DNA from 2 places in the Romboutsia sp. 1001216sp1 genome. Region 1 is predicted to be linked to the other one. Evidence: riboswitches for the same ligand, from Rfam matches in the RefSeq annotation. Region 1 holds a riboswitch; the other holds the start of a gene.
What was found. A riboswitch is a leader RNA that binds a small molecule or an ion and turns the genes downstream of it on or off. The one in region 1 is predicted to bind glycine.

Region 1 (7,190 bases):
TCATATGTAACCTCCAATAATTTATATACTTTAATAAACAATATATAGTGAAACTTAGAATTCATTGATAAACACTCTTTATAAGATATATTAAAAAATAGTGATATATATTCTATAAATAAAGGGTTTTATAAAAAAATAAAGTAATTATGTTATATTAATTAAAACTAGGGTGATGAAATGAGAACTTATAATTTTGAGAAAGTAAGAGAAGATTCATACAACGAACTTGAAAAAATGAAGAAAGAAATGAAATATATAAATAAGTTAAATTTTAAAATAGAAAAAGAACAAATATATACAATAGAAACTCAAAATAAAGATTATAGTGATTTATATAATATATATGATGAAGAAAAGCTATATAATTTAAGAATACACAAAAAAAGTATTGGTAAATTTTCTAGTAAAGAAAGAAATGAAAAAAAGTTAAAAAACTTAAGAGTATTGTATTGTGAATTTGAAGAATGTAGGTTTGAAAATATAGAATTTATAAGTTGTATATTTATAGGAAATGTGTTTTTTAAATGTGATTTTGAAAATGTAATATTTAAAGATTGTAAATTCTATAATGAAAAAGATGATATAAATATATTTAAAGATGAATGTAAGTTTAGAGATGTTAGATTTACTAATAGTAATATAGAAAAAACAAAATTTGAAAGCATGAGTTTAAAAAATGTATATATAAAAGAAAGTAATCTAAATGGTTCTATATTTAATAAATGTATAATGAAAGAGGTTATAATTTGTGACAGTGATTTAAGTTCTATTAAAATATTACGTCCTAAGCATTTAGATATATCTTTTGAAGATTATTATTTAAGTAAATTTGATGAGCATACATTTATAGATAAAGTTGACCTAAAGAAAAAAGATAAAAATGAGTATATAGATATATGCAAAGTATATAAGGATATATCAACAAAATTTGAAGCTAATAGATTATCAAATATAGGTGGAGAATATTATTATATAGCTAAGTTAATAGAGAAAAATGGTTTAAAAGGAATAGCGAAGTTAAAATCCATGATATACTGGGCACTTTGTGGCTATGGAGAACGTCCAACATATGCGCTTATAACATCTTTAGAAATTGTATTAGTATTTGCTATATTATATATGATAACAGGTCTTAATATAGGTGGGGAATTAGTAAATTATAAAAGTGCATTAAGGGGAAATGTAGATGTAGCTTCTATAAATAAAGACTTCATTAACTCATTGTATTTTAGTATAGTAACTTTTACAACAGTTGGATACGGAGATATAACGCCAGTAGGATTTTTTAGTACTTTATTATCTGCAATAGAAATGCTTTTAGGTGTTACTATGGTTGGTATTTGGACAGCTACATTGTCTAGAAAGATAACAAAATAGAGGAAATTTAAACGTATATGTATATAAAAAATGGATATAAGTTAGTTTACATAAAGCAACTTATATCCATAAAGAAAGAATTATATTACATTATTAATATTACATTATTAATATTTATTTAGTAAAAATTTATCTATAACATGTGCAACGCCATGTTCATTATTTGTTTTAGTTACATAGTTTGCAATATTTTTTATGCTATCGCGAGCATTACCCATTGCTACACCAAGCCCTGCATACTCTATCATATGCTTGTCATTTTCTTCATCACCTACAGCTATAGCTTTATTTATAGATAAATCTATATTTTTACATAAAGCTTTAAGCGCATTTCCTTTATTAGCTTTTTTATTTAAAAATTCTAGGAAAAATGGAGCAGATCTGACAACTGTGTATTTATCAAAAAATTCTTGAGGTACATTTTTTATTATTTCTTCTAATTTTTCAGGTTCGTCAACAATCATAATCTTACAAAATGTCATGGTTTCATCTATTTCTTCTTCTGGTTTATAAACTAAAGGTATTTTATTTAAATTAGATTCTAAAACAGTATATTTACTAGGTTTTTCGTTAGGTGTTACAACGTCAATTGGTGTACTTATATGAAGATAAGTATTAAGTTTTTTAGAAAGTTCATATATAGATTTAAAATCATCGTAATTCATTTCTATATTAGATATAACTTTTTTAGTTTTAACTTCTTGAACAACAGCTCCGTTAAAGCATATAACATAGTCCCCTTCATCAGTCAAATTAAGTTCTTCAAGTAGTGGAGTTACACCAGGTAGTGGTCTACCAGTAGATAAAACTACTTTATTCCCATTTTGTTTAGCTTCTTGGATAGAGTCAAAAACCTCCTTTGTTATTTTTTTTTCGGTATTTAATAAAGTGCCATCAATATCTAGTGCTATTAATTTATACATATAATCCTCCTATGATATTTACATAAAGATAGTTATAATTATATCAATATATGCAGAATTTATATAGAGAAAATTAAAAAAGAGTGTATGCTATAATATAAATATTAAAAATAAATATAAATAAAGGAGATATTTCAATGAAGTTTTCAGATTTTGAATATGAAAGACCAAATTATGAAAAAAGTAAAAATCAAATAATAGAAATAATAAATAATATAGAAAATTCAAAAACTTACAAAGAGCAAAGACAAAATATTGATAAACTAAATAGCATTAGAAATAATATAGAAACTATGAGTACATTATGTTCTATAAGACATAGTATAAATGTTGAAGATGAGTTTTATGAAAGGGAAAAAGTGTATTGGGACGAATATTCTCCATTATATGAAGAACTTAATTCACTTTTTTATAAATCAGTAGTAAACTCAAAATTTAAAGAAGATATTCAAAAAGATTTTGGAAGACAGTTTATAAATATAGCAAGCTTTAATTTAAAGTCTTTTAGTAGCGAAATAATAAAAGACCTTCAAGAGGAAAATAAGCTTTGTTCTAAATATACAAAACTATTAGCATCTGCTAAAATTCATTTTGAAGGAGAAGAAAGAAACCTATCTGGACTTTTAAAATTTATGTCAAGTGAAGATAGAGATATGAGGATAAAGGCATCTAAGGCATATTACAATTACTTTGAAGAAAAAGAAAATGAATTTGATGAAGTATTTGATAAATTAGTTAAAGTAAGAAATAATATGGCTATAAAACTTGGTTTTGACAACTTTGTAGAATTAGGATATATAAGAATGATGAGAACTGATTACAACAAAGACATGGTAAAAAACTTTAGAAAACAAGTTTTAGATTATATTGTACCTGTAGCAAATAGTCTTTACGAAAGACAATCTAAAAGGATAGGTGTAGATAGACTTACATATGTAGATGAAAACCTTGAGTTTTTAAGTGGGAATGCAACACCTAAGGGAAGTGACGAATACATAATAGAAAATGGAAGAAAAATGTATTCTGAGCTATCAAATGAAACTAAAGAATTCTTTAATTTCATGCTAGAAAATGAACTTATGGACTTAGTAACTAAAAAAGGTAAAGCAGCAGGTGGATACTGTACATATATACCAGATTATAAATCTCCATTTATATTCTCGAACTTTAATCAAACATTAGATGATATAGATGTATTAACTCATGAAGCAGGTCATGCTTTTCAGCTTTATATGTCAACTTGGATTGATATGCCAGAAATAAACTTCCCAACTTATGAAAGTTGTGAAATACATTCTATGAGTATGGAATTTATAACTTGGCCTTGGATGAAATTATTCTTTAAAGAAGATACAGAGAAATATAAATTTACTCATCTATCATCAGCTATTAAGTTTATACCATATGGAATAGTAGTAGATGAATTCCAGCACTATATATATGAACAGCCTAATATGACTAAAGAAGAAAGAAAAAATATTTGGAGAGAACTAGAGAAAAAATATTTACCACATAGAATATTTGAAGATAATGATTTTTTAGAAAAAGGAACTTGGTGGTTTAAGCAAGGACATATATTTAAAAATCCATTTTATTATATAGATTATACATTAGCTCAGATATGTGCATTACAGTTTTGGAAAAAAATGAGGGTGGACAGAATCAATGGATGGGAAAATTATTTAGACATATGTAGAGTTGGAGGAACAAAGTCGTTCTTAGAAATAGTAAAGATAGGTGATTTAAAATCTCCATTTGAAGATGGATGTGTAGAAAGTATTATAGATGTTATTAAAAATTATTTAGATAGTATAGATGATAAAGCTTTATAATATATATACTGTAGAAATATGTAGCAATATTTACAGAAAAATATATTGAAATTTAAATAGAAAGTTTCTTTTCTTAACTTAGAAAGTATAAAAAAATTAAACATTCCGGTTGAAGGATATAGGAGATTACTTCTAAAAAGAAGTGACCGAAGGTACAAGTTTGATTAAATCCTAATTTAATCAAATGAAATTCTCAGGTAAAAATATTATATTCAGATGGAACTCTGAAGATTATATTAACAGAGAAAACAAATGGGATTTGTTTTCTCTGTTTTTTATTAAATAGACTTAAAAAGGAGAGGATTTTTATAATAATAATAACCAATAATACTATTGTCAAAAACAAAATAAAGCATAAAAATGTAAAATATATAAAGACACATATCTAGAAATTTTAAAAGAAAGTAGAAATCTAATTCACAAAGGTTACGAACTTTTATCACATCCGATGTATTCCAGTATAAAGCTAAATGAAACTCCATACAGAAGTATAATATTAAAAAAATCAAACAAGTTAGATACAAATTCAGTACTATTGATTGAAGAAGCAATATACATTTCTAATAAATTTCAAAATAATAAACAAACACCTAATTGGACAGATAATGTAATAGATGACTTTAGAGTCATAGACTTAGATATCTTAAGTAATACATTAGAAAGAATTCAATATATATTATAGAAATTAAAAATAATATTTGTATGTGACAAAATAATAAAATATTTTTTTATAAAAATGTTAAAAAAATAAATATAAAGGAGAAATTTATGGGAAATATATATGATTTAATAATAATAGGCTCAGGGCCTGCAGGGCTTTCGGCAGGACTTTATGGTGCAAGAGCAAAGTTAAAAACTCTTATACTTGAAAAAGGAAAAACTGGAGGACAAATAGTAACAACTCATGATGTTGCTAACTATCCAGGTTCAGTAGAAAATGCTAGTGGACCTAAGTTAATAGCAAGAATGGTGGAACAATGCAAAAGTTTTGGGGCAGAAATGAAAAGCTAACTTGTGCCAAATCAATAGCAGAAAAAGCACAAAACAATCCTAATATAGAATTTGTACACAATACGACTGTGAAAGAATTATGTGGTGATGGAATATTAAAAAAAGTTGTATTTGAAAATATTCTAACAGGTGAATTAAGTGAATATGAAGCAGATGAAGAAGATGGAACAATGGGGGTATTTGTATTCATAGGACTAAAACCAGAAACAGAGATATTTAGAGATAAAATATATACAGACCAAAATGGCTATATAATAACAGATGAAGATATGAAGACTAATATAGAAGGGGTATTTGCAGCAGGAGATTGCAGAGTTAAAGCCTTAAGACAGGTAGTAACAGCTACTAATGATGGAGCTATAGCTACAATAAGTGCTGAAAAATATATAGAAAGTAAAGAATGGAATTTAGAAAAATCAACTATTTAATTATAAAGGAGGAATTTGAATGATAATTTTAGATAAAAACACCTTTGAAGAAGAAGTTTTAAAACATGAAGGTATAGTTGTTGTAGATTTTTGAAGTGAAGGGTGTGAACCGTGTAAAGCATTGCTTCCAGAGGTTGAAGAACTTGCTAATAAATATAAGGAAAATTTTAAATTCTGTAAACTAGATACAACAGAAGCTAGAAGATTGGCTATAAAAGAAAAAATATTAGGACTTCCAACAATAGCTATATACAAAGATGGCCAAAAAATAGATGAGGTTACAAAATATGATGCAACTAAGATCAATATAGAAGAAATGATAAAGAAATACCTTTAATATTTATATAAAATAGTTACTTACAACTAGTTTAATAAATATTAAAGGTTATATATTGAGTTAGTTGAGAAATATAAATTTTAGTTTTTTAAAACTTAAATAATTAGGGGGTGCAAGCATGCGTCTTGAGTTAGGTAAAATTTTTATAAGAGATATTCAGTTTGGGAAGTAACTAAAGTTAAAGATGCTACATTATACATCAATAAGGAAGAGATGCTTAAAGAAATTGGTGGGGACGAGCATATAAAGTCTATAGATCTAGAACTAGCTCATTCAGGTGAAAGTGTAAGAATAGTACCAGTAAAAGATGTTATAGAACCAAGAGTTAAAGTAGAAGGTAATGGAGGAATATTCCCAGGAATAATATCTAAGATTGAATTGTTGGAAGTGAAAAAACTCATGCAATTTATGGGTGTGCTGTTGTTACTACTGGTAAAATAGTAGGATTCTAAGAAGGTATTATCGATATGACAGGACCTGGGGCAAAATATTGCCCTTTCTCTAATCTTAACAATATAGTTGCTATAGCAGAACCAGTAGATGAATTAAAACAACATGACCATGAAAAAGCAATAAGAATGATAGGATTTAAAGTTGCAGCATATTTAGGGAAAACTGCTAGAAATTTAACTCCTGATGAAGTTAAGGTTTATGAAACTAAGCCACTTTTAGAATCAATAAAAGAGTATCCACACCTTCCAAAAGTAGCATATGTTTATATGCTTCAAACTCAAGGATTGCTTCATGATACGTATGTATATGGTGTTGATGCGCTGAGATAAATATAGGAATAAGTGAATAAAATAATGGAGTATCTAAAGAAGAAGTTAAAAAGGTAATAGCAGAGTCCCTAAGAAAATTAGCATTAGATATGATAGAAGAATAGGAAGTAATATTATGGCTAAAAAGATAATAGGGCAAACTCTTCTAGAGATAGCTGATGCAATAGAAAGTGGAGAATTTGGTAAAAAAATAAGAATAGGACTGACTACATTAGGAAGTGAACATGGAATAGATAATTTAGTAAATGGAGCTAATTTAGCTAAGTCTAGCTTATTTTATATAGTTTTAATAGGTAAAAAAGTAGATACTAACTTTGAAGTTGTAGAAGTAAGTTGTGAAAAAGAAATGCATAAAAAATGGAAGAGTTATTAGATAGCTGATATATAGATGCTTGTGTTACAATGCATTATAACTTTCCTATAGGGGTATCCACAGTAGGTAGAGTTATAACACCAGGCAAAGGAAAAGAAATGATACTTGCAACAACAGGAACTAG
Region 2 (7,190 bases), 190 kb from region 1:
TATATAAACAAAGTTAGGGCTAATTTAAAGGGTGAAGTAAAAGACAGTGAATATTACTTTATACAAGGTTATATAGACTATAGTATACATGATTATAAAAGTGCAATAAAAAATTTTGAATTAGCCACAAAGGATATAAAAAATTCTAAGGATACATTTTTAAAAGTATACAATTATATACTTTTAAATAATTGTCTTTTAGAAGAAGGCAAAAGTGAAAATTTAATAACTAATGCTAAGAAGGCAATTACATATATAAAGGAAGATAAGTCATATAAAAATAATAGTAATGTAGTTTGGGAAGTAATATTTCCATTAAGTTATAATGCAAAAACTAAGGATGAATCAATAAAATTACTAAAATCATATATAGAAGAAACTAGCAATTTAGATATAGAGACTAAAATGGCATTAAGGGGAAATTTAGCTATAATATATACTATGGATAGAAAGTATGGCAAAGCTATATATAATTATTTAGATGTTATAAATTTAGCAAAGAAACATCCAAATATAGATAAAGCTGGTGTGTATGAAGCTAAAGCATATACTTTTATAGGTAATATAGTATATGAATTAGGTCTGCATAAAGAAGCTATAGATTGGTATGATATGGCAATAAATATAAAAATACCAAATAAATTAAACAATGCAGAAGCAAAGGTAAATACATATATAAATCAGATGCATGCATACTTAAGTATCGGTGATTACGATAAATGTAGTGATGTAGTAAATGAGACAAAAAAATATATAAAATATCTAGATAAAAATGAACAAGATGATGTAGAAATTCTTCTAAATTATAATATAGCCAATATAAATATACATAAAGGAAATTATGAAGAAGCTAAAAAATATATAAAAAAAGGTTCAGAGTTATTAAAAGAAGATAAAGTAGAATATTTTATTCATAAAGATATTTTCTTAGGATTATCATATGCAAGTATATTAAAAGAAGAAGGAAATTATAAAGAAGCTTTAGATATATATAATAAAATACTAAAGCTAAAAAATGAAGGTGCTAAATATATAGAAATTGATATCTATTCTGATATAGCTGAAATATACAGTAAAATAGGAGATCTAGAATCATATAAAAAATACAATGAAATACTAAAAGAAAAGAAAGAATCTTTAGATGAAATTATAAAAAATGATTATATTGAATATTCAATAAAGGCATATGAAAATGAAGTATTAAAAGAGAAAGAGAAAAACGAACAAATAAAAGTATTAATTATGACATGTATAGTAGTAATATTAATTATTATTTTAATAGCAAGAATAGTTCGTGTGAAAGCATTAAAAAAATTACACTATCAAGATAGTATGACAGGTCTTTATAATAGGAGATATCTAGATGATTATGAACAGAGAAATATAAAGAAACTAGAAGAAAAGGAAATTTCTATAGTATTACTAGATATAGACTACTTTAAGAAATATAATGATAATTATGGACATATAGAAGGAGATAAAGTAATAAAAGAAGTATCAAATTCAGTTCTTATGAATATTAGAAAGAAAGGGATAGGAATAAGATTTGGAGGTGAAGAAATAGTTATTATACTAGAGGACACTAGTGAAAATGAAGCCATAGAAATAGTAGAAAAAATACAAAAAGATATAAAAAATAAGGCAATAGAACATAAGTATTCATTAGTTAATGACATAGTAACTACAAGTATAGGTATATATACTAAAAAGAAAAATATGAAAGAAGATATATATTTAGCAATAGATAAAGCAGACAAGGCATTGTATGAGTCTAAAAATAATGGAAGAAATAGATATAGTATATATAATTAAAAAAGTAATGAACTTTTAATTATAAAAATTATATTAAATTTTAAATAAAAGCCCTTAAAATGATATTAATGTTTTAAGGGCTTTTATTTAAAATTTGAATAAGTATGAAGGAATTTATATGTTAATATCTAATATTGTATAAAGAAAGGTATATGACAAACGTTTATCAGGGGGATTATATGGAAAAAACAAAAGTAAGAAGAAAGCCAAAGTGGCTAAGAGTAAATTATGAACGTCAATCTATAAAAGAGATTGAAGTTATGATGGAACAGTTATCATTAAATACAGTATGCAAAGAAGCAAAATGCCCTAATTTAGGTGAATGCTATAAAAAAAGAACAGCTACATTTATGATAATGGGAAGTCAATGCACTAGAAATTGTAGGTTTTGTAATGTAACTAATGGTAAACCTCAAAATCTTGATATAAATGAACCAGAAAATGTAGCAAAAGCAGTAAAAGAACTAGGATTATCTCATGCAGTTATAACAAGTGTAACAAGAGATGATTTAGAGGATTGTGGAGCTAGTCACTTTGCAAAAACTATAGAAGCTGTGAAGAGTTTAAATCCAGATACTACTGTAGAAGTGCTAATACCAGATTTAAAAGGTATCAAAGAAAATTTAGATATAGTTATAAAAGCAAATCCTGATGTAATAAATCATAATGTCGAAACTGTAGAAAGATTATATGATACAGTTCGTCCAGAAGCAATATATGAAAGAAGTATAGATGTTTTAAAATATGTAAAGGAAGTAGCACCTCACATATTAACAAAAACTGGTATAATGGTTGGCCTTAGTGAAAGTGATGAAGAAGTATTTAAGGTTATGGATGATGTACTTAAGGTAGGATGCGACATATTTACAATAGGTCAATATCTAAGACCATCAAACAAACACATAGAAGTTTATGAATACGTAACACCAGAAAAATTTGAAGAATATAGAGTGGTTGGAGTAGAGAAAGGATTTAAGTATATAGCAAGTAGTCCTTTAGTTAGAAGTTCGTATAATGCACAAGAAGCTATTAAATAGACAAAAGGGGATAAAACCATGATATATGTAGAAAATAATTCAACTAATCCATACTTTAATTTTGCACTAGAGTATTATCTTATAAATGAGAAAGACTTAAAAGATGATGTTATATTTATGTTTTGGAGAACAAATCCAACACTTATGATAGGAAAATTCCAAAATACAATAGAAGAAATTAATGAAGATTATGTAAAAAATAATAATATAAATGTAGTTAGACGTATAACAGGTGGCGGAACTATATATACGGATATGAATGGATGGCAATTTAGCTTTATAACTAAAAATTATAATGGAAATGGAATAGACTTTAAAACATTTACAACGCCAATTATTGAAGCATTAAAAAGTCAAGGAATAGATGCATACTTTAATAGTAGGAATGATTTATTAGTAGATGGCAAAAAATTCTCTGGAAATGCACAATGTGTTAAAAATGGATGTAAATTACACCATGGTTCTATACTATTTGATACTAACATAGAGGAAATGGTAAGAAGTATAACTGTAGCTGAAGATAAGATAATATCTAAAGGAATAAAATCAGTTAAAGATAGGGTTGCAAATCTTAAAAACTATTTAAAGGAAGATATGGATAGTTTAAAGTTTAAAGATATAATGCTAGAGAGTTTACTTAAAGAATCTAGTGGAGTTTATAATTTAACAAAAGAAGATATAAAGAGAGTAGAAGAAATAGCTAAAGAAAAATTTGAAACTTGGGAATGGAACTACGGAAAATCTCCTAAATTTGAGATTGTTAAAGGAAAAAGATTAGATGGTGGGAAAGTAGAGTTTAGGATTAATGTAGATAAAGGTATAATAAAAGAATGTAAAATAAATGGAGACTTTTTTGGAGAAGGCGAAATAGAGGATATATCAAATTTACTATATGGATGTAGATATAATAAAAAAGATATATTAGATATATTAGAAAATATTGATATAAATAAGTATTTCTATCGAGTGAACAAAGAAGAACTTATAGAATGTATAATATAATTTTAGATATAATAATAAAAAACCTGTATCAATAATATTGATACAGGTTTTTTATTTAAAATAATACATATAAAATATAAGTTATTAATGTAATTTATTTATATATTAATAGCATAAGAATCTTCTTTTTTTAATTTTAAATAATTCATATAGGTATTAGTTTCAGCTATAACTACAGGAGTAAGATAAATTAGAGCTATAAGGTTAGGTATAGCCATAAGAGCATTAACAATATCCGCAATTATCCAAACCATTTCAAGTTTTAAAAATGACCCAATAAGTATCATTAAAACAAAGACAACCCTGTAAGCGCTTATAAACTTAATACCAAATAAAAACTCAAAACATCTTTCTCCATAATAACACCAACCAAGTATAGTAGTAAAAGCAAATAAACTTAAACTAATAGTTAAAAATAAAGGTCCAATATGTGGAAGAACACTTTCAAATGCACTTTGAGTCATAAGAGCACCATTTAAATCTCCTTTCCATACACCAGATAATATAAGAGAAAATCCAGTAAGAGAACAGATTATCAAACTATCTATAAATGTCCCAGTCATAGATATAAGACCTTGCTCAGCTGGATGATTAGTTTTAGCAGCAGCTGCTGCAATTGGAGCACTACCAAGTCCAGATTCATTAGAAAATACACCTCGAGCAATACCATTTCTAATAGCCATAGATACACTAGCTCCCATAAATCCACCTATAGAAGATGTAGGTGTAAAAGCACTTTTTAGTATTAAGATAAATGTAGATGGTATTTTATTAAATGAGCCTAAAATAATTAAAAAGCACATTAGTATATATACAAAAGACATAAATGGAACTACTGTAGATGCTACTTTTGAAATATTTTTAATACCTCCAAATATAACTAAGGCTACAATTAATGTTAATATAATTCCAGTTATTTTAGGATTAATTCCAACACTTCCATTAATAGAATCAGTTATGGAATTAACTTGAGTAAATGTACCTATACCTAAAAGAGCAACTAAAATACCACTTATAGCAAAGAAAATAGCAAGAGGTTTATACTTAGATCCCATACCATTTACTATATAGTACATAGGACCACCAGAAATTTCGTTTTTTTCATTTTTAGTTCTATACTTTATAGCAAGTACTCCTTCAGCATATTTAGTAGCCATTCCAAAAAATGCTGCAACCCACATCCAAAATAATGCACCAGGACCTCCTATTTTTAGAGCAGTAGCAACACCAACTATATTTCCAGTACCAACTGTAGCAGCAAGAGCAGTGCATAAAGCGCTAAAGCTTGAAATATCTCCACTACCATTATTTTCTGATTTAAATATTAATTTTAAAGCAGTAGGTAATTTAGTTATTTGTAAAAATCCAAGTTTAAAAGTAAATAATATACCAGTACCAACTAATAGTATTAGTAAAGGTGGTCCCCATATAAATGAGTTAATTTGAGATAAAACATCAATTAAATTCATAAAAATACACTCCTTATATATTCGCTTATTTTTTAAGCGAAGTGAATTTTATGCCTTAATAAATCAATAAAGGAAAATGAATTAATTGACAGGAAGATAAGATATTTAGAAATTTTTAATTTTCTAAATAATAAGAATAATAATTGCTTGAATAAAAAAAGCCAAGTCTTAAGACTTAGCTCTGGATAAACTACAACTATAAAACTATACAAAAAGTAAGTATAGTACATAATCCCTGTCCTTTTGCCTGAGAGATTGAGCAAAATTGCCTTGCCCCTTCGGCGCCTATATAGGTCTCTCCAGAGTTCCCTAAGCTTTACAGTCCTACTTATAAAAGTACCTGAGAGTGCGACTCCTTCGGTGTGTCAAAATGACAGCTCTTCTATAAAGCTTCAATCGGGTATTGATTTGTTATTGCATTTTCTATAATAGTACAAAAAAAAATATCAAATGTCAAATCAAAAAAAATAAAATTAAACACTTTAGCTATATAAACTAGATATTTAAAATCTTAGGATAATTTCTATAATATATATTTTTTGACTTAATCAAACTAGAATAAAAATATGTGTATTGAACAATATAACTAATGAAAATTAATTAAAAGGAGATATAAAATGAAACCAAATCCAGACGATAGAAGAGACAATGTTGAGAAAATACAATGTAATATAAATCATACTCTAAAAAATATTAGATTAGCAAATGAAATGATTGAAAAGGTAGATAATCCTGAAGAAAGAAGAAAATTAGAGGAAAAAAATAAAAGAAGAGAGGAATCTCTTAGTAATATGCGTAGTGAAATAAAAGAAGAAGCTAATGTAAATAAAAATGAGTATAGATAAATAAAATATATAATTTAATCCTAAATATAAAAAAGGTAATAAGTATGTACTAACATAAACTTATTACCTTTTAAAATATTAATCATCTAAGCAAGCCAAACCTCTATCGTATAAGAGTTCATCTAATTTTAGAATATCGATTCCTTTGTTTACACCAAATATAATTACAGCATCTCTTAAATTTTTAGAATATAGCTCACCGCAATCTGCAAGTCTTAAAGCTTTATTAGTTTCTTTAATATCTAGACTTGCTCCGATACAAAGTTTGATAACTTTATCGCGACTAGGTTTTTTACTTCCATTTAAAATTTGATAACCATAAGTTCTATCTATACGAGCATTTTTTATAAGTTCACTTTTAGTAATTTGTTTATGTTTTAAAATATCTTCAAAAAATGTTTTGAACTCTAAGCCTTTATATTTATCATAGATATCTACTAGATACTCATCTAAGCAGCTTTCATCTTTTATATTTTTTAAAACGCTCATTAACTCTATTGTTTCATTATTCAAGCTATTACCTCCAATTTATATAGAAGATTGTTTCATATAAAGTTGTTTTTTTACAACTATAGTATTTTTTCTTTTAAATAAATTATCTAAATAATTATAATAAGTACCAGGTGTTATTATACCATTTATTGCTATTAAATCTAAACCTATAGAACCTACGATAGTATCTGCAAGTCTTACGCAATTTGCTGTTAGAGTAAAGTATGTTTTAAAATACCCAGATTTGAATTTATAAAATTTACAATTAGTATCTAAAAACATTAGATTTGTTTCATCAGTATACTCCTTAAATGGATCTTTCTTTGAATTACATTCCCAGTGAATACAATTGTTTTTAATAGATGATATTTTATCTTTAATAGCATTATGTTGAATTTTATTTAATGCTAAAGTAAACCCTATTAGAGAACGATTGCATTTAGAATTTATAAAATTAATATATTTTTTAGTATCAGCTTCTAATAAAACACCATCGCTAACAAGTGTAAATAATCTATTAGAACTACTATCAT

Region 2: linked by a shared signal. The riboswitch ahead of ABHC41_RS01100 (sodium:alanine symporter family protein) and the one ahead of ABHC41_RS02010 (GrdX family protein) in region 1 are both predicted to bind glycine.

What each region holds. Positions count from the first base shown of each region.
Region 1 covers NZ_JBDPHA010000001.1:386,572-393,761, reverse strand. The annotation lists gene ABHC41_RS02030 (hypothetical protein) at 1-4, opposite strand, end outside; gene ABHC41_RS02025 (ion channel) at 181-1,380, shown strand; gene yidA (sugar-phosphatase) at 1,488-2,303, opposite strand; gene ABHC41_RS02015 (M3 family oligoendopeptidase) at 2,441-4,135, shown strand; glycine riboswitch at 4,245-4,354, shown strand; gene ABHC41_RS02010 (GrdX family protein) at 4,503-4,817, shown strand; partial or broken gene ABHC41_RS02005 (FAD-dependent oxidoreductase) at 4,904-5,574, shown strand; partial or broken gene ABHC41_RS02000 (thioredoxin domain-containing protein) at 5,594-5,911, shown strand; partial or broken gene ABHC41_RS01995 (glycine/sarcosine/betaine reductase component B subunit) at 6,030-6,684, shown strand; partial or broken gene ABHC41_RS01990 (glycine reductase) at 6,809-7,190, shown strand, end outside.
Region 2 covers NZ_JBDPHA010000001.1:199,005-206,194, reverse strand. The annotation lists gene ABHC41_RS01115 (tetratricopeptide repeat-containing diguanylate cyclase) at 1-1,812, shown strand, start outside; gene lipA (lipoyl synthase) at 1,992-2,849, shown strand; gene ABHC41_RS01105 (lipoate--protein ligase) at 2,868-3,851, shown strand; gene ABHC41_RS01100 (sodium:alanine symporter family protein) at 3,950-5,320, opposite strand; glycine riboswitch at 5,546-5,633, opposite strand; gene tlp (small acid-soluble spore protein Tlp) at 5,938-6,165, shown strand; gene ABHC41_RS01090 (XRE family transcriptional regulator) at 6,244-6,678, opposite strand; gene ABHC41_RS01085 (DUF308 domain-containing protein) at 6,694-7,190, opposite strand, start outside.